DNA from 3 places in the Streptomyces sp. NPDC001848 genome. Region 1 is predicted to be linked to each of the others. Evidence: riboswitches for the same ligand, from Rfam matches in the RefSeq annotation. Region 1 holds a riboswitch; each other region holds the start of a gene.
What was found. Region 1 has a riboswitch for cyclic di-AMP ahead of ACFYZJ_RS24830 (NlpC/P60 family protein). Riboswitches for the same ligand answer to the same signal wherever they lie in the genome.
Positions count from the first base shown of each region.

Region 2: linked by a shared signal. The riboswitch ahead of ACFYZJ_RS36915 (M23 family metallopeptidase) and the one ahead of ACFYZJ_RS24830 (NlpC/P60 family protein) in region 1 are both predicted to bind cyclic di-AMP.
Region 3: linked by a shared signal. The riboswitch ahead of ACFYZJ_RS33085 (transglycosylase family protein) and the one ahead of ACFYZJ_RS24830 (NlpC/P60 family protein) in region 1 are both predicted to bind cyclic di-AMP.

Region 1 is NZ_JBIATP010000012.1:108,953-114,766, forward strand. Features, by position in the region: gene ACFYZJ_RS24815 (lipase family alpha/beta hydrolase) at 1-34, shown strand, start outside; gene ACFYZJ_RS24820 (M23 family metallopeptidase) at 323-1,846, shown strand; gene pcrA (DNA helicase PcrA) at 1,932-4,439, opposite strand; cyclic di-AMP (ydaO/yuaA leader) riboswitch at 4,691-4,862, shown strand; gene ACFYZJ_RS24830 (NlpC/P60 family protein) at 4,870-5,814, shown strand, end outside.
Region 2 is NZ_JBIATP010000027.1:81,165-86,978, reverse strand. Features, by position in the region: gene lhgO (L-2-hydroxyglutarate oxidase) at 1-245, shown strand, start outside; gene trmB (tRNA (guanosine(46)-N7)-methyltransferase TrmB) at 489-1,271, shown strand; gene ACFYZJ_RS36925 (PrsW family glutamic-type intramembrane protease) at 1,341-2,738, shown strand; gene ACFYZJ_RS36920 (aldo/keto reductase) at 2,784-3,728, opposite strand; gene ACFYZJ_RS36915 (M23 family metallopeptidase) at 3,811-4,815, opposite strand; cyclic di-AMP (ydaO/yuaA leader) riboswitch at 4,827-4,985, opposite strand; gene ACFYZJ_RS36910 (PP2C family protein-serine/threonine phosphatase) at 5,201-5,814, opposite strand, start outside.
Region 3 is NZ_JBIATP010000020.1:92,452-98,265, reverse strand. Features, by position in the region: gene ACFYZJ_RS33100 (nucleoside triphosphate pyrophosphohydrolase) at 1-563, shown strand, start outside; gene ACFYZJ_RS33095 (cytochrome P450) at 560-1,861, shown strand; gene ACFYZJ_RS33090 (transglycosylase family protein) at 2,045-3,052, shown strand; cyclic di-AMP (ydaO/yuaA leader) riboswitch at 3,251-3,417, shown strand; gene ACFYZJ_RS33085 (transglycosylase family protein) at 3,422-4,117, shown strand; gene eno (phosphopyruvate hydratase) at 4,446-5,732, shown strand.

The DNA.
Region 1 (5,814 bases):
CGTGGCCCACACCGGCGGCCTCACGGTGGCGTGACGCCCCGCCGCGCGCCACGCCTGACACACACACCACCCGGCATCCGCACCCGGCATCCGCGCTCGACACAGCACCGGCACAGCCGCCCGACAGCTCCCAGTCACCCACGCGCCTTCGAACGTTCATCGAACGCAGCGCCAAAGCCTCGTGCGGTGACCGCCGAAACACGGCCGAATGCCCGTTTCCTGCCTGCCGGAAACCTGCGGAAGATTGTCGCGCCCGCGTACCGCCGGGTACAGTCGCCGCACTGCTCTGGCAGCCCCTGTTGTCGAGGCGAAAGAGAAGTCGGTGAACGACCGTCACCCGTCGGGGATCGCAACACCCCCGGCCCCGGCCCCCGATGCCGCCTCGGCGCAGTACGCGTCGTACGGCCCCCAGGGTGGCCAGTACGGTGAGTTCACGACCTACGCCGACTCCACCGCGGCCTTCACGGCCGATCCCCTCTTCGGCAACCTCCCGGACGATGCCGGGACCGGCTCGTACCACACGGGCCAGTGGTCCACCGGAAGCCACGACACGTTCGGCACCGGCACGCACCAGACGCCGCACTACGACCCGTACGCCGCCCAGCACCACGCCGCGTTCGACACCGGCGCCCATGACACGGCGGAGTGGGCGGCCGGCTACCAGCAGCTGGCCGCGATTCCCGCACAGGCCCCGGCCCCCGACGCCACCGGCCAGTGGGACGCCCAGGCCTGGCTGGAGGCGGAGCAGTCGACGGTCCTCACCCAGCAGTGGGAGTGGGGCACGCAGAACTTCGACACGGGTGCCTACGACGCCACGCAGTGGAACTCTGCGGGCAGCCCGGAACACGAAACGGAACAAGCGGCCACCGGCAGCTTCGAACACGTCGTCCCGGAGCCCTTCACCGACGCCGATCCCTTCGCCGACGCCGAGCGTTTCGCCGACGCCGAGCCCTTCGGTCACCGGGCAGCCACCGCCACCTTCGATCAGCTCCCGTCCGAGCGACCCACCGACGACGACGTCCCGTCAGGAACGGTCGGCGACGTCTCGTTGGTCGACGACCAGGAGGAGCGCACGCCCGTCCCGTCCTCACGTGCCGCATCCCGTGCCGCGAGCCGTTCCCGGCGTCGCACCCCGGCGAGGCGGTCCGCGCTGCTCACGGTCGCGGTGCCGTCGGTGTGTGTGATGGGGGTCGCCGGGATCGCCGCGGCGACCGTCGGCGTGGGCGGGGACGACGGCAAGGACACCACGGCGAGCGCCGCTGACACACCGGTGAAGCCGTCCGCCGCCAACAACAAGCTGGACTCCCAGCTCGCGAACCTCTCCGCGGGCGCGAACGACTTCGCGGACCGGGCGAGTCGCACCCAGGAACGTATCGACCTCAAGGCCCAGCAAGTGGCCGAGCAGAAGAAGGCGGCGGCCGAGGCGGCGCTCAAGGAGCGGCTGCGCCCCAAGTTCGCGCTGCCGGTCCTGCAGAAAGGCCTCAGCGCCTACTTCGGCCAGGCGGGCGTCAACTGGATGTCCGTGCACACCGGCATCGACTTCCCGGTGTCGTACGGGACGACGGTGATGGCCGCGACCGACGGCACCGTGCAGACCAAGTGGAACAGCGCGTACGGCAACATGCTGATCGTGACGGCCAAGGACGGCACGCAGACCTGGTACTGCCACCTCTCCAGCTACCGGGTCCCCTCCGGCGCGACGGTGAAGGCCGGTCAGCCGATCGCGTACTCCGGCAACTCGGGCAACTCCACCGGACCGCACCTCCACTTCGAGGTGCGACCCAGCGGCGGCGCCGCGATAGACCCGCTGCCGTGGCTGCGGAGCCACGGGCTCGACCCGACCTGACCGACCGGCTCCTCGGCCGACCGGCTGCCTGACCGACCGGCTCCGCGGCGAGCCCCCGCCGTCCAGCGAGGGCCCGGACGCGCGGCTACAACTTCTCCACCGGCGCGTACCGCAGCAGCAGTCGCTTCGGCTTCTCGTCCCCGAAGTCGATCGTCGCCTCCGCGTTCGACCCCGTGCCCTTCACAGCCACGACCGTCCCCAGCCCGAACTGGTCATGGGTGACACGGTCGCCCACCGCCACCGAGACCACCGGCCGCTCCGTCGCACCGCCCCGGCGCGTGGCGAACCCGCTCGCGCCCGCCGCCGACGAGCGGGAGCGGGAGGACGACAACGAGGCCGCCACCCCCGAAAGCGGTCCGGACGACCCCGCTGCGGAGACACCGCCCTTCCGCTTCCACTCCACGTGCTGCTCCGGGATCTCCTCCAGGAACCGCGAGGGCGGGTTGTACGACGGCTGGCCCCAGGCGCTGCGCATCGCCGACCGCGTCAGGTACAGCCGCTCCCGCGCACGGGTGATGCCGACGTACGCCAGGCGCCGCTCCTCCTCCAGTTCCTTCGTCTGACCGAGCGCACGCATGTGCGGGAAGACGCCGTCCTCCATGCCCGTCAGGAACACCACCGGGAACTCGAGGCCCTTCGCGGTGTGCAGGGTCATCAGCGTGATGACGCCGTCGCCCCCTTCGTCGTCGGGGATCTGGTCGGAGTCGGCGACGAGTGCGACCTGCTCCAGGAAGTCGGCCAGGGTGCCAGGGGCGGCGGTCCCTGCGGTCTCCGCACCCTCGCCGCGCTCCTGTTCGAACTCCAGGGCCACAGCGGCGAGTTCCTGAAGGTTCTCGATCCGGGTCTCGTCCTGGGGGTCGGTCGAGGACTGCAACTCGGCCAGGTAGCCGGTGCGTTCGAGGACGGCCTCGAGGACCGTGGCCGGTCCGGCGCCCGACTCCACGATCGTGCGCAGCTCCTCCATGAGCACGTTGAACCGTTTGACCGCGTTGGTGGAGCGGGCCGCCATGCCGTACGCCTCGTCCACGCGGCGCAGCGCCTGCGCGAAGCTGATCTTCTCGCGCTGGGCGAGGGCGTCGATCATCGCCTCGGCGCGCTCGCCGATGCCCCGCTTGGGCACGTTCAGGATGCGCCGCAGCGGCACGGAGTCCTCCGGGTTCGCCAGCACCCGCAGGTAGGCGAGGACGTCCCGGACCTCCTTGCGCTCGTAGAAGCGGACGCCGCCGACGACCTTGTAGGGCAGGCCGACGCGGATGAAGACCTCTTCGAAGACACGGGACTGGGCGTTGGTGCGGTAGAAGACGGCGACGTCGCCCGCCTTCGCCTCGCCCGCGTCCGTGAGCCGGTCTATCTCGTCGGCGACGAACTGCGCCTCGTCGTGCTCGGTGTCGGCGACATAGCCGGTGATCCGGGCGCCGGCGCCCGCATTGGTCCACAGGTTCTTGGGGCGGCGGGACTCGTTGCGTTCGATGACCGCGTTGGCTGCGCTCAGGATGGTCTGCGTGGAGCGGTAGTTCTGCTCCAGCAGGATCGTCGTGGCGTCCGGGTAGTCCTCCTCGAACTGGAGGATGTTGCGGATGGTCGCGCCGCGGAAGGCGTAGATCGACTGGTCGGCGTCGCCGACGACGCACAGTTCGGCGGGCGGGACGTCGTGCTCGCCGGGCGGGACGTCCGCCGGGTGCTCAGAGGTGCCGACGAGCTCGCGCACCAGGGCGTACTGGGCGTGGTTGGTGTCCTGGTACTCGTCGACGAGCACATGGCGGAAGCGGCGGCGGTAGTGCTCGGCGACGTCCGGGAAGGCGCGCAGCAGGTTGACCGTCGTCATGATCAGGTCGTCGAAGTCGAGCGCGTTCGCCTCGCGAAGGCGGGACTGGTAGAGCGCGTACGCCTGGGCGAGGGTCTTCTCGAAGCCGTCGGACGCCTGGGCGGCGAAGTCCTCCTCGTCGATCAGCTCGTTCTTCAGGTTGGAGATCTTGGCGCTGAAGGACTTGGGCGGGAAGCGCTTGGGGTCCAGGTCCAGGTCGCGGCAGACGAGGGCCATCAGGCGCTTGCTGTCGGCGGCGTCGTAGATGGAGAAGGAGGAGGTGAAGCCGAGCTTCTTGCTCTCCCGGCGCAGGATGCGGACGCAGGCGCTGTGGAACGTCATCACCCACATCGCGTTCGCGCGCGGGCCGACGAGCTGCTCGACGCGCTCCTTCATCTCGCCCGCGGCCTTGTTGGTGAAGGTGATCGCGAGGATCTGCCCGGGGTGGATGCCCCGCTCGGCCAGCAGGTACGCGATGCGGTGGGTGAGCACACGGGTCTTGCCGGAGCCGGCGCCGGCCACGATGAGCAGCGGGGAGCCGGCGTGCACGACGGCCGCGCGCTGGTTCTCGTTCAACCCCTCCAGCAGCGCCTCCATGTCGACGGCAGGGCGGTGCGCGCCGTTGCGGTAATAGGCGTCCCTGTCCGGTGGCAGGTCGAACTTCCCGCCGAACAGATCGTCCGGAACCGGCTCCGGAGCGTGATCGTCATCGGGCGGCGGGGGCTCCTCCTCATGGGCCGGAGTGGCCTTGAGGTCCGCCAGGAAGCTGTCGTCAAAGAGGCTGCTCATCGCTCTCCGAGTCTAGGCCGCCCCACCGACAACCCGCCGCCGCCCTGGAAACTCCCCTCGAAAGGCGACCGCCCGAGCCACCGCGACCTACCGGAATCAACCGTTCACCCTGCGCTCCCAGAGAGCGCCGCCACGAGGAAGGTCACGAAAACGCATCGGGCATATCACGCATCAACCTTCACAGCAGCCACAGCAGTTGGCTACCGTGCCGGTCAGGCCGCACGACCCCCACCGGCGAAGGTCGCCGGGCCGCGCGGCCTCCGCCGAGTCCGGTGCCCCGTGGCCACCGGAGCCGGGGCCCCCCGACCTGGGGTGAATCGGCCAACCGCCCTGCGGGGCACGGCCGTAGGGCACACCTTCCGCAACCCCCCCACCGAGCCCGAACCCGACAGCTAACCCGGTAGGCGGACTACGGAAGGAGACGCCCTTCATGGCGCCGCACCGCAAGGCGCGCCCCTCGGGCACGCGCTTCGCCGGCATACGCACCCCCGTCCTCGCGACGGCGGCCCTCACCTCCGTGGCGCTGCTCCCGCAGAGCGCCGACGCCGCGCCCTCCGCCGACGGCAGGCCGAGCGTCGAGGACGTCGAGAAGAAGGTCGACGAGCTCTACCGCCGCGCCGAATCGGCCTCCGAACGGTACAACGGGGCCAAGGAGAAGGCGGACCGGCAGCGGGGACGCGTCGCCGCGCTCCTCGACGACGTCGCAAGACGCGCCCAGAAGCTGGGCGAGACACGGGACCGGCTGGGTTCCTTCGCCGCGGCCCAGTACCGCGCCGGGGAGGCGGCCCCCGACACGGCCACCTTCCTCCTGGCCGACACGCCGCAGGACTACTTCGACCAGACCCAGCTGATGAGCCGGCTCACCAGCCGTCAGAAGGAAGCGGTCGACGAGTACGCCACCGCGCAGGCCGCGACGATGAGGAAGCGGCAGGAGGCCACCGAGAACCTGCGGTCGCTCACCGACTCGCAGCAGACGCTGCGTTCGGCCAAGGCGGACGTCCAGAAGAAGCTCGCCACCGCGCGTGCCCTGCTGTCGGAGCTGACCGCGCAGGAGAAGGCACGGCTCGCTGCGCTGGAGAAGGAGAAGCAGGAGGTGGCGCGGCGGCAGGCCGAGGAGCTGGCACGCCAGCAGGCGGCACAGCGCCAGTCGTCGTCCACCACCACGCCCGGCTCGCCGGGCTCCGCCACGGACTCCACGGACTCCGCGTACGCGACGAAGGCCGCCGAGGCGCTGGCGTTCGCCCGTGCGCAGGTCGGCAAGCCGTACGTGTGGGGCGCCACCGGGCCCGGCTCGTACGACTGCTCGGGCCTGACCCAGGCCGCGTGGAGGGCCGCCGGGGTGTCACTGCCGCGCACCACCTACGACCAGGTGAAC
Region 2 (5,814 bases), on a different contig from region 1:
GGGCGTTCACCGACGCGGTGCGGAGGCTGTTGCCGGGGGTGAGGGAGGACGACCTGGTGCGGGCCCCTGCCGGGGTGCGGGCGCAGGCGGTGTTGCGGGACGGGACGCTGGTGGACGACTTCCTGATCCGGGAGGGGGCGCGGGCGGTGCATGTGCTGAACGCGCCGTCCCCTGCGGCTACCGCGTCGCTGCCGATCGGGCGGGAGGTGGCGCGGAGGGTGTTGGCCGTGCTGGGGCGGGGGTGAGCGGGTGCCCGGCGGTGCGACCGGGCGGGAACAGGTCACGCGGCCCGGCGCTCGCGGGTGCCGCTGCGCCACCGTGCCGCCCCAGCGGCACGACCGCCCACAGCCACGACAGCTACGACAGCTACGACAGCTACCCGCTGCTCGGTACCCCCTAAAATTGATCCCACTGTGTCTGATTCCCTCAACTTCGCTCCCGAAGATTCCCAGGTCACCCGTGGTGACGGCGCCGGTCCCGGGGCCGGCGTGTCCGTTCGGCACACCCGGGCCAAGGGGCAGCCCCGGTTTCCCGACGGGCCCAAGGCCGATCCCGCCGGGTCGCACTTCGAGCGGCGGATCCGCAGCTTCCAGCCGCGGCGGAGCCGGGTGACGGCCGGGCAGGCGGACGCGCTGCAGCGGCTGTGGCCCAAGTGGGGGCTGGACATCGACGGGCAGCGGGTCATCGACCTCGCCGAGCTGTTCGGGAACGCCCGCCCCGTCGTGCTGGAGATCGGGTTCGGTATGGGTGAGGCCACCGCGCAGATGGCCGCCGCCGACCCGGACACCAACATCCTCGCCGTCGACGTGCACACCCCCGGCCAGGGCAACCTGCTGGCCCTCGCCGACCGGGAAGGCCTGACCAACATCCGTGTCGGCAACGGCGACGCGATCATCCTGCTCCGCGAGATGCTCGCCCCCGACTCGCTCGACGGGCTGCGCGTCTACTTCCCCGACCCCTGGCCCAAGAAGCGCCACCACAAGCGGCGGCTCATCCAGCCCGACTTCCTCACACTCGCCGCGAGCCGTCTCAGGCCGGGCGCGCTGGTGCACTGCGCCACGGACTGGGAGCCGTACGCCGAGCAGATGCTGGAGGTGCTCACCGCACACCCGGAGTTCGAGAACACTGAGCCCGGCGGCGGGTACGCGCCACGCCCCGGCTTCCGGCCGCTGACCCGTTTCGAGGGGCAGGGTCTGGACAAGGGTCATCTCGTGAACGACCTGCTCTTCCGGCGCGTACAGCACCGCGACCAGCCCACCGCCGAAGACTGAGCGTCCGCACGTCCGTTGGACGTCGGGCACCGTCGCGGGCGGCGCCCCCGTCTCGTTAGGGTCGATGCCGTGGCCACCTTTCCCTCGTACCCGACTCATCCGGGCGGTGACGCCGTCGGCGGCTCGTTCGGGCACCCGCACTGGTGGCAGAGGCGGTGGGTGCGGTACGGGGCGCTGATCACGCTTCTCGCGCTCTCCGGGCTCGTCATCCTGGCCCTGGTACGGCAGCAGACCGGGACCGAGGGCTTTCTGGTCGGGCTGGGCCTCGCGGTCCTGCCCGTGCCGCTGCTCATCACGGCGTTCCGGTGGCTGGACCGGGTGGCGCCCGGACCCTGGCGGAACCTGGTCTTCGCCTTCGCCTGGGGCGCATGCGCAGCCGCGCTCATCGCGATCGTCGCCAACAGCTTCGCCACCCGGTGGATAGCGACCGCGACCGCCGATCCGCACAGCGCCGACACGCTCGGCGCCACGCTGATAGCGCCGGTCGTGGAGGAGTCCGCGAAGGCCGCGGCCGTGCTGCTGGTGTTCCTCTTCCGCAGACGGGACTTCACCGGGATCGTCGACGGAGTGGTGATAGCCGGTGTCACCGCCACCGGTTTCGCCTTCACCGAGAACATCCTCTACCTGGGCACGGCCTTCGGTACCGACCAGATGAGCGGGGGAAGCGGGCTGGCGTCCGTGACGGCCGCGACCTTCTTCGTCCGCGTGGTGATGTCGCCCTTCGCGCACCCGCTGTTCACCGTGCTCACCGGCATCGGCTTCGGCATCGCCGCGCTGTCCGCGGAGCGGCAGCACATCCGGCGGGCGCTCGCGCCGCTCGGCGGGCTGCTGCTCGCGATGGGCATGCACTCCATGTGGAACGGGTCGTCCACGTTCGGCCAGTACGGGTTCTTCGCGGTGTACGCGTCGTTCATGGTGCCCGCGTTCGGGCTGCTGACCTGGCTGGTCATCTGGACCCGGCAGCGGGAGCTGCGGACGGTGCGGGAGGAGCTGCCCGCCTACGTGGTCGCCGGGTGGCTGGGGCCGGTGGAGCCGTTCGTGCTCGGTTCGATGCGGGCGCGGCGGCTGGCCCGGGACCACGCGAGGCAGCACCTCGGGAAGGCCGCGGGGCGGTCGGTGGCGCAGTACGAGGCGTACGCGACGTCGCTGGCGTTCCTGCGCCACCGGGGGCGCCGGGGGCGGGCGGGCGCCGATTTCGCCGTACGGGAACGGGAGTTGCTGGCCGAGCTGTGGGCGCGCCGGGAGGTGGCCCGGCCGGCGCTGGCGTATGCGGCACGGGCGACGGCGCCGGTGGCTCCGCCGGTGTGGCCGGGGTACGGGCACCACGGGCAGCTGCCCTTCCACGGGGCGCCGCAGTCCGGCCCAGCGCTGCCGCACTACGGTCCGGCCATACCCCAGTACGGTCCGGCGGCGCCCCAGTACGGTCCGGCGGCGCCGTACCCCGGGTACAACCCCTATCGCTCCTAGGAGTTGACGCGGGTTCGGGGCCGCCGGATTCCGCCGTCCGCCGGACTACCGCGACGCCTCCGTGAGCTTCGCCAGGTCCTCGTCCGTCAGCGTCAGGTCCGCCACGGCCAGCAGCGCCGGCAGCTGCTCCACCGTGCGCGCCGAGGCGATCGGGGCCGCGACCGTCGGCTGGGCCGCCAGCCAGGCGAGCGCCACGGTCGGGATCTCGGCGCCCCGGGCCTCGGCGACCTCGTCCAGGGCCGCCAGGACCCGCCGCCCGCGTTCGGTGGCCAGGTGCTTGGCCGCTGCCTCCGCGCGCGCCGACCCCACCGTCGTACCCGGCCGGTACTTGCCGGTCAGGAAGCCCGACGCGAGCGCGTAGTACGGCACGGCCGCGAGCCCCGCCCGGGAGGCGACGTCCCGCAGCGCACCCTCGTAGGTGTCCCGCGAGACCAGGTTGTAGTGCGGCTGCAGCGCCACATACCGTGCCAGGTTCTCCCGGTCGGAGAAGTCCAGGGACTCCTGGAGGCGCTCGGCGGAGATGTTGGAGGCGGCGATGGCGCGCACCTTGCCCGCCTTCACCAGCTCGTCGAGCGCGCCGATGATCTCCTCGACCGGCACCTCGGGCTTGTCGTAGTGGGTGTAGTAGAGGTCGATGTAGTCGGTGTCCAGACGGCGCAGGGACGCGTCGGCCGCGGCCTTGATGTTGGCAGCGGTCAGGCCCTGGTAGTCGGGGTGCTGGCTGACCTTGGTCGCGATGACCACGTCGGAGCGGTTGCCGCGTGCCCTCATCCACTTGCCGATGATGGTCTCGGACTCGCCGCCCTTGTTGCCCGGCACCCAGGCCGAGTACGCGTCGGCGGTGTCGACGAAGTTGCCGCCGGCCTCCGTGTAGGCGTCGAGGACGGCGACGGACTGCGCCTCGTCGGCGGTCCAGCCGAAGACGTTGCCGCCGAGCGACAGCGGGAAGACCTCGAGATCGGACGAACCCAGCTTGCGAAGAGAAGTCATGCTCTGCATCAACGCCCCGGCCGGACCGGAGTCTTCCGGGAGGCCGGCAAAGATCTTGTGAACGGGCGTGCTTCCGCGGGGGTCAGGGGTTGAGGCCCTTGCTCTGCAGCCAGGCCATCGGGTCGATCGCGGCGCCGCCGTTCGGGTGCACCTCCAGGTGCAGGTGCGGCCCGGTGACGTTGCCGGTCGCGCCCACGCGGCCGATGACGTCGCCCGTACCGACCTTCTGCCCGACCGTGACGCTGATCGACGACTGGTGGCAGAACCACAGCTCGGTGCCGTCGTCGAGGGTGAGGATCGTGCGGTAGCCGTACGAACCGGCCCAGCCGGCCTCCGTGATCGTGCCGCTGTGGACGGCCTTGATGAGCGTGCCGGTGGGCGCGGCGAAGTCGAGACCGGTGTGGTAGCCGGAGGACCACATGGCACCGGCGTCACCGAAGCGGGAGGTCAGGGTGTAGGAGGAGGTCGGCAGCGTGAACTGCTTCGCGAGTTCGGCGAGCCGCGCGGCCTCCTCGGCCTTCTTCTTCTCGGCTGCGGCCTTGGCCTGCGCGTCGTCCTGCGCCTTGGCCGCCGCGGCGGCGGCCTTCTTCACGGCGGCGTCCTCGGCGGCCTGTGCCGCCGCCCGCGCGATCCGCTGCTGCTGGGACTCGGCCTGCTGCATGATCCGGGCGCGCAGCGCCTCGCCCGCGTCCTTCGAGCCGGTGGCGTCGGTCCGGCCCACGCTGCTCAGGGGCGTGGCCGAGCTCTTGGGGGCGCCGGAGTCGTCACCGATGAGGGCCTTGGCGGAGTCCGTGACGGAGGAGAGGTCCGGCAGGGATATGGACACCGGCGGCTTGCCGGACTGCGCGGTGGCCAGGCCGCCCGCGCCGACGGCGGCCATCACACCGACGCCGAGGACGGTGGAGCTGCGGGCGAGCCCGCCCCCGCGCTGCTTGGCGACGCGGTGCCGGCCGCGGACGGGACGGACGGAGTCCTCGGTGGGGTTCCACTCCTCCCAGGGGCCCTCGTCGGTGCCGGGCGCGATGTCGAGCGTCCGAGTGCCGTCAGGGGCGAACGAGGTGCTCTGGGCAGGCCGGTTGAACGCCACGTGGGCGCACTCCTTTCCTTCCGTCTCGCCTACCGGGTTAGCTGACGGGTTCGGAGCAGGAAGGTCTCCTACGCGCGTATAACCGGCCGTGCGACCACGGCGGTATCCGCTCGATTCACCCCAAGGTGGTGGTTCCCCGGCTCCCTCGCGGGATTCGGCAGGCGCGCACGGAGCCGCCTCTGGTGACGGCTGGGACGACCGCGCTGCGTTATCGAACGTTAATAGACGCGGGGCCTGGATTCCAAGCGGTTCGGACAGATCCGTTCACGCCGCTGGCCAGGACTTTTGCGACCCGAACAGGGGAAAAAGGGCGAGTCGCCCGCGCCTCATGAGCCTCACAGGTATTGACAGTATGTCAGTCGTTATGCGCTGAGGCATCACTCGCTCACTGTTCGTGCCCGCGCCCAGCGCGTCCGGGCCGACGCACGGCCAGCAGAGCCATGTCGTCCGTGCCGCGGCCGCCGGTGTGCCGGGCGACTTCCTGCGTGACGGTGCTCAACAGGGCGCCGGGTCCGGGGAAGACCCGTCCGGCGAGGCGGACGGCGGGGTCGTAGAACCGGCCGAACGCGTCCCGCGCCTCCGAGACCCCGTCGGTGTAGAAGAGCAGCGTCGCGCCGGGCGGGAAGTCCCACTCCTCCGCCCGCGCGGGCCAGAGGCCGAGGTCGCCCAGGCCGAGCGGCGGCGCGGGGTCGCGGGCCCCGAGCTCTCGCAGGGAGCCGTCCGGGAGCAGGAGCAGCGGGGCGGGGTGGCCGCGGTTGACGACGCGGACGACGCCGCAGCCGTGCGGGATCTCGGCGAGCACCGCGGTGGTGAACCCCTCGAACTCCTCGGGCCCCTCGCGCCCGCCGCGTTCGCGCGACAGCGCCCGCTCCAGGCGCTGGGCGACGGCCTCTAGCGACGCCTCCTGTTCGGCGGCCTCCCTGAAGGCGCCGATCACCACGGCCACGGCGGTCACGGCCCCCATGCCCTTGCCGCGTACGTCGCCGACGACGAGCCGCA
Region 3 (5,814 bases), on a different contig from region 1:
GGTCGTCCCGGCAGACCCACCTGGGCCTGGCCAAGTACGGCATCGAGGAGGCGTACGAACTGGTCGAGGCCATCGAGGCGGGCGACCGTGAGGAGCTGCGGGAGGAGCTCGGCGACGTCCTGCTCCAGGTCGTCTTCCACGCCCGGATAGCCGAGGAGCACCCGGACGCGCCGTTCTCCATCGACGACGTGGCGGGCGGCATCGTCGCCAAGCTGATCCACCGCCACCCGCACGTGTTCGGCGACGAGACCGCGACGACACCGGAGGAGGTCAAGGAGCACTGGCTGCGGACCAAGGCGGTCGAGAAGCGGCGCACCTCGGTGACGGAGGGCATCCCGCTGGGCCAGCCGGGCCTCGCCCTGGCCGCGAAGCTGCACTCCCGCGTCCGCACGGCGGGCCTGGACGTCCCGCTCCCGCAGGGCGACGGCATCGGTTACGAGCTGCTGGCGCTGGCCGCGCGCGCGGAGGCGGAGGGCGTGGACCCGGAGGCGGCCCTGCGCGCGGCGGCACGCGCGTACCGGGACGCGATCCGGGAGGTGGAGAGCGGGGGCTCCAAGCAGTGAACGGCCAGACCGCCTCCCCGGCCCCCGAACTGTTCACCTGGGAGTTCGCCGCCGACCCCTACCCCGCCTACGCCTGGCTGCGTGAGCACGCCCCCGTGCACCGGACGAGGCTGCCGAGCGGTGTGGAGGCCTGGCTGGTCACCCGGTACGCGGACGCCAAGCAGGCCCTCGCCGACCCGCGGCTGAGCAAGAACCCGGCGCATCACGACGAGCCCGCGCACGCCAAGGGCAAGACCGGCATTCCCGGCGAGCGCAAGGCCGAGCTGATGACGCATCTGCTCAACATCGACCCGCCGGACCACACCCGGCTGCGCCGACTCGTCTCCAAGGCCTTCACGCCCCGGCGTGTCGCCGAGTTCGCGCCGCGGGTTCAGGAACTCACCGACCAGCTCATCGACCGGTTCGCGGACAGGGGAGAGGCCGACCTCATCCACGAGTTCGCCTTCCCGCTCCCCATCTACGCCATCTGCGACATGCTCGGCGTCCCACGCGAGGACCAGGACGACTTCCGGGACTGGGCCGGGATGATGATCCGGCATGGCGGAGGGCCCCGGGGCGGCGTCGCGCGGTCGGTGAAGAAGATGCGCGGGTACCTCGCCGACCTCATCCACCGCAAGCGCGAGGCGCTGGCCGCCGAGCCGGGCCGGGGCGAGGACCTCATCTCCGGGCTCATCCGGGCCTCCGACCACGGCGAGCACCTCACCGAGAACGAGGCCGCCGCGATGGCCTTCATCCTGCTCTTCGCCGGGTTCGAGACCACCGTCAACCTCATCGGGAACGGCACGTTCGCACTCCTCGGGCACCCCGAGCAGCGGGCCCGTCTGCAGCGGTCGCTCGCCGCCGGGGAACGTGGCCTGCTCGAGACCGGCGTGGAGGAGCTGCTGCGCTACGACGGACCGGTGGAGCTGGCCACGTGGCGGTTCGCCACGCGTCCGCTGACCATCGGCGGGCAGGACATCGCCCCCGGCGATCCCGTCCTGGTGGTCCTGGCCGCCGCGGACCGGGACCCGGCGCGGTTCGCCGACCCGGACGTCCTCGACCTCGCCCGCCGCGACAACCAGCACCTCGGGTACGGGCACGGCATCCACTACTGCCTGGGCGCGCCCCTGGCCCGCCTGGAGGGACAGACGGCGCTCGCCACGCTCCTGACCCGCCTGCCGGACCTGCGGCTCGCGGTCGACCCGTCCGATGTGCGCCGGCGCGGCGGACTCATCATGCGGGGCCTGCGCACGCTGCCCGTGACGTTCACACCGGTTGCGGAGAAAGGTCACGAACCTCCGGCCGATGTCCGGACATGACACGGTGAACCCGCTGACGATCGCAAGAAGGTGACAGAACCTCACCTCTGTGATCTTCACGTGATCTACGCTGCATTAACTTGTGACAAGCGATCTCCTGCCGATACGTTCACGCAGCAACGCGGCGGTTCGTACTGCCACGGCTGCCGCGTCGGTCGATGCTGTCGTGTGAAAGGCAACCGCATGCTCTCCGGGAACGGTCGTCACCGTCGCCCCCGTCAGGCTCCGGCTCTCCTCGTCGCGGCAGGGGTGACCGGATCAGCGATCGCGATCCCGCTGCTCGGCGCCACCGGCGCGAGCGCGGCCACCGGCACCACCTGGGACCAGGTCGCGGAGTGCGTCAGCGGCGGCTCATGGAGCGCGGACACCGGCAACGGCCGTTACGGCGGGCTGCAGTTGACGCAGGACGACTGGGACAAGTACGGCGGTCTCGACTATGCCCCGACCCCCGACCAGGCGAGCCGCTCACAGCAGATCGCCGTGGCCGAGAAGGTCCTCGCGGCCCGGGGTGTCGGGGTCTGGGGCACCTGCGGCCTGCTGAACGGTCTGAGCAAGGACTCCGGCTCCGCGGACGTCGACACGGGTGTCGCCGGGGACTCGTCGTCCGGCGGATCGTCCTCCGACTCGGGTCTCGACTCGGGTCTCGACTCCGGCCTCGACTCCGGTCTCGACTCGGGCCTGTCCGACTCGTCCGGATCCTCTGCGTCGACCACCCCGTCGCCTTCTTCGTCCTCTTCATCCCCTTCGCCGTCCTCGTCCGGGTCGTCGACCGCCGACACCACTCAGGGCGCGCAGGGGTCCGGCAGTGCGCCCGCGGCCACCACGAAGAACGACGAGTCGGACAACTCGGCACAGAACGGTGCCTCGTCCGGGGCGAGTTCGACCGAGGGCTCAGGTGCCGGTCGTCATCGCGGGGGCAGCGCCGAGGAGGGCGCCGCGGGCGGTCGTACCGAAGACGCGTCCGGCCGCCATGCCTCACGCGGCACCGACGGCGCGCGTGACGCCGTCGACGGCTCGTACACCGTCCGCCCCGGGGACAATCTGTCGTCCATCGCCGACTCCCTTGACCTCAACGGCGGATGGGCGGCGCTGTACGAGGCGAACAAGAAGACGGTCGGTGCCGACCCGAACCTCATCCTCCCCGGTCAGAGCCTTGCGCTCAGCACCGACCCGGTCGGCGGCTCATCCTGAACTGCCCCTTCCGTTGCGGAAGTTCACGACCTACTTCGCGCCGAATGTCCTGTTTGGTGAAAGTGAGATATGGGTCTCATAAGCCCTGATCGTCTTTGAAATTCCGGCGATCGACTGCTTACGGTCGTGATCGCTCGCCACAGCGAGCCCCTGCGGTCGCAACGCCGAATCCTGCCAGCGGCCGTACGGGAACAGTCGTCGCGTCAAGCGCCGTAGGCAGGAGCGGGGGACCCAAGGTAGGCGCCGCGTCCGGGAGTTGACCGGAAGCGGCTCGGGGTGAAGCCGTGTCCCGCAAGGGGCGCGGCCGGGCAACTCAACCGGCCCGAACCCGACAGCTCACCTCGCAGGCGTCGGTGAGGGGAACGAACCATGCTGTGTTCCGGCAACGGCAAGCACCGCCGCCCGTCCAAGGCCACCCGTGCCATCGCGCTCGCCGGTGTCGCCGGCGCTGCCATCGCCGGCCCGCTCCTCGCGGCCGGGAACGCCTCCGCGGCCACCGCCGCCCAGTGGGACGCCGTCGCCCAGTGCGAGTCCGGTGGCAACTGGCACATCAACACCGGCAACGGCTTCTACGGCGGTCTGCAGTTCACGAACTCCACCTGGGCCGCCTACGGCGGCACCGCCTACGCCTCCCGCGCCGACCTGGCCACCAAGGACCAGCAGATAGCCATCGCCGAGAAGGTCCTCGCGGGCCAGGGCAAGGGCGCCTGGCCGGTGTGCGGCAAGGGCCTGACCGGCGCCGCGTACAACGGCTCCGCGGCCACCGGCTCGTCGAGCGGCGCGAAGAGCACCAGCCCGAAGAGCGCCACCACCCGCTCGACCGAGCAGCAGGCGGCCAACCGCTCCGCGCAGCGCCCGGCTCCGAAGAAGACCGTCACCACCCCGACCGGTACGAAGGTCAAGAAGGGCGACGGCGAGTACAAGGTGGTCAAGGGCGACACCCTCAGCTCGATCGCTGCGAGCCACCACGTCCGGGGCGGCTGGAAGAAGCTGTTCGAGCTGAACAAGGACATCGTCCAGGACGCCAACCTGATCTACCCGGGCCAGCAGCTGCACCTGAAGTGACAGCCACGCGGTAGCCGGGCCACGGGCCCCTCCCAGGCGTGACCCCCACCATGGGGGTCCGTGCGGGCCCGTCCCCCGTCCCCACGGCCCCCCGCTCCGGCGCGTTTTCCCCCGTACGCACCGGAGCGGGGCTTTTGCTGTCCGGCCGCGCGGATTTCACCGCACCTTTCACGCATCCTTTGTTCCGTTGAGGAACAATGTGGAGCGTCACCCTGTCCACGGGACGGTCGGTAGGCCGGCCGACAGCCCGGGGCGGTTAGGCTCTAGTCGCAAGGCACAGCCGTAAGGCAGACAGCCCCGCACTTCCAGCGTCACATCCAAGAAGGAGATGCTCGTGCCGTCCATCGACGTCGTCGTAGCCCGGGAAATCCTGGACTCCCGAGGCAACCCCACGGTCGAGGTCGAGGTCGGCCTCGACGACGGCAGCACGGGTCGTGCCGCCGTCCCGTCCGGCGCCTCCACCGGCGCCTTCGAGGCCATCGAGCTCCGCGACGGTGACCCCAACCGCTACCAGGGCAAGGGTGTCGAGAAGGCCGTCCTCGCCGTCATCGAGCAGATCGGCCCGGAGCTGGTCGGCTACGACGCCACCGAGCAGCGCCTGATCGACCAGGCGATGATGGACCTGGACGCCACCGACAACAAGGGCTCCCTCGGCGCCAACGCCATCCTCGGCGTCTCCCTCGCCGTCGCCCACGCCGCCTCCGAGGCCAGCGACCTGCCCCTGTTCCGCTACCTGGGCGGCCCGAACGCGCACCTGCTGCCGGTGCCGATGATGAACATCCTGAACGGCGGCTCGCACGCCGACTCCAACGTGGACATCCAGGAGTTCATGATCGCCCCGATCGGCGCGGAGTCCTTCTCCGAGGCCCTGCGCTGGGGCACCGAGGTCTACCACACGCTGAAGAAGGTCCTGAAGAGCAAGGGCCTGTCCACCGGCCTCGGCGACGAGGGCGGCTTCGCCCCGAACCTCGGCTCCAACCGTGAGGCCCTCGACCTCATCCTGGAGGCCATCAAGGAGGCCGGTTACGCCCCCGGCCAGCAGATCGCCCTCGCCCTCGACGTCGCCGCCTCCGAGTTCTACAAGGACGGCAAGTACCTCTTCGAGGGCAAGGAGCGCTCCGCCGCCGAGATGACGGAGTACTACGAGGAGCTCGTCGCGGCCTACCCGCTCGTCTCCATCGAGGACCCGCTGTTCGAGGACGACTGGGCCGGCTGGAAGGTCATCACCGACAAGCTCGGCGACAAGGTCCAGCTGGTCGGCGACGACCTGTTCGTCACCAACCCCGAGCGCCTGGCCCGCGGCATCGAGGAGGGCGCGGCCAACGCCCTGCTGGTCAAGGTCAACCAGATCGGTTCGCTGACCGAGACCCTGGACGCCGTCGAGCTGGCCCAGCGCAACGGCTTCAAGTGCATGATGTCCCACCGCTCCGGCGAGACCGAGGACGTCACCATCGCCGACCTGGCCGTCGCCACCAACTGCGGCCAGATCAAGACCGGCGCCCCGGCCCGCTCCGAGCGCGTCGCGAAGTACAACCAGCTGCTGCGCATCGAGGAGATCCTCGACGACGCCGCGGTGTACGCCGGCCGCTCGGCCTTCCCGCGCTTCAAGGGCTGAGGCAAGACCGGACACAGGCCGGAGCAAGGCGCTGGGACAAGCCCTGAGCAAGGCTTGGCCGGTCGTACGTACGTCCCCGTAC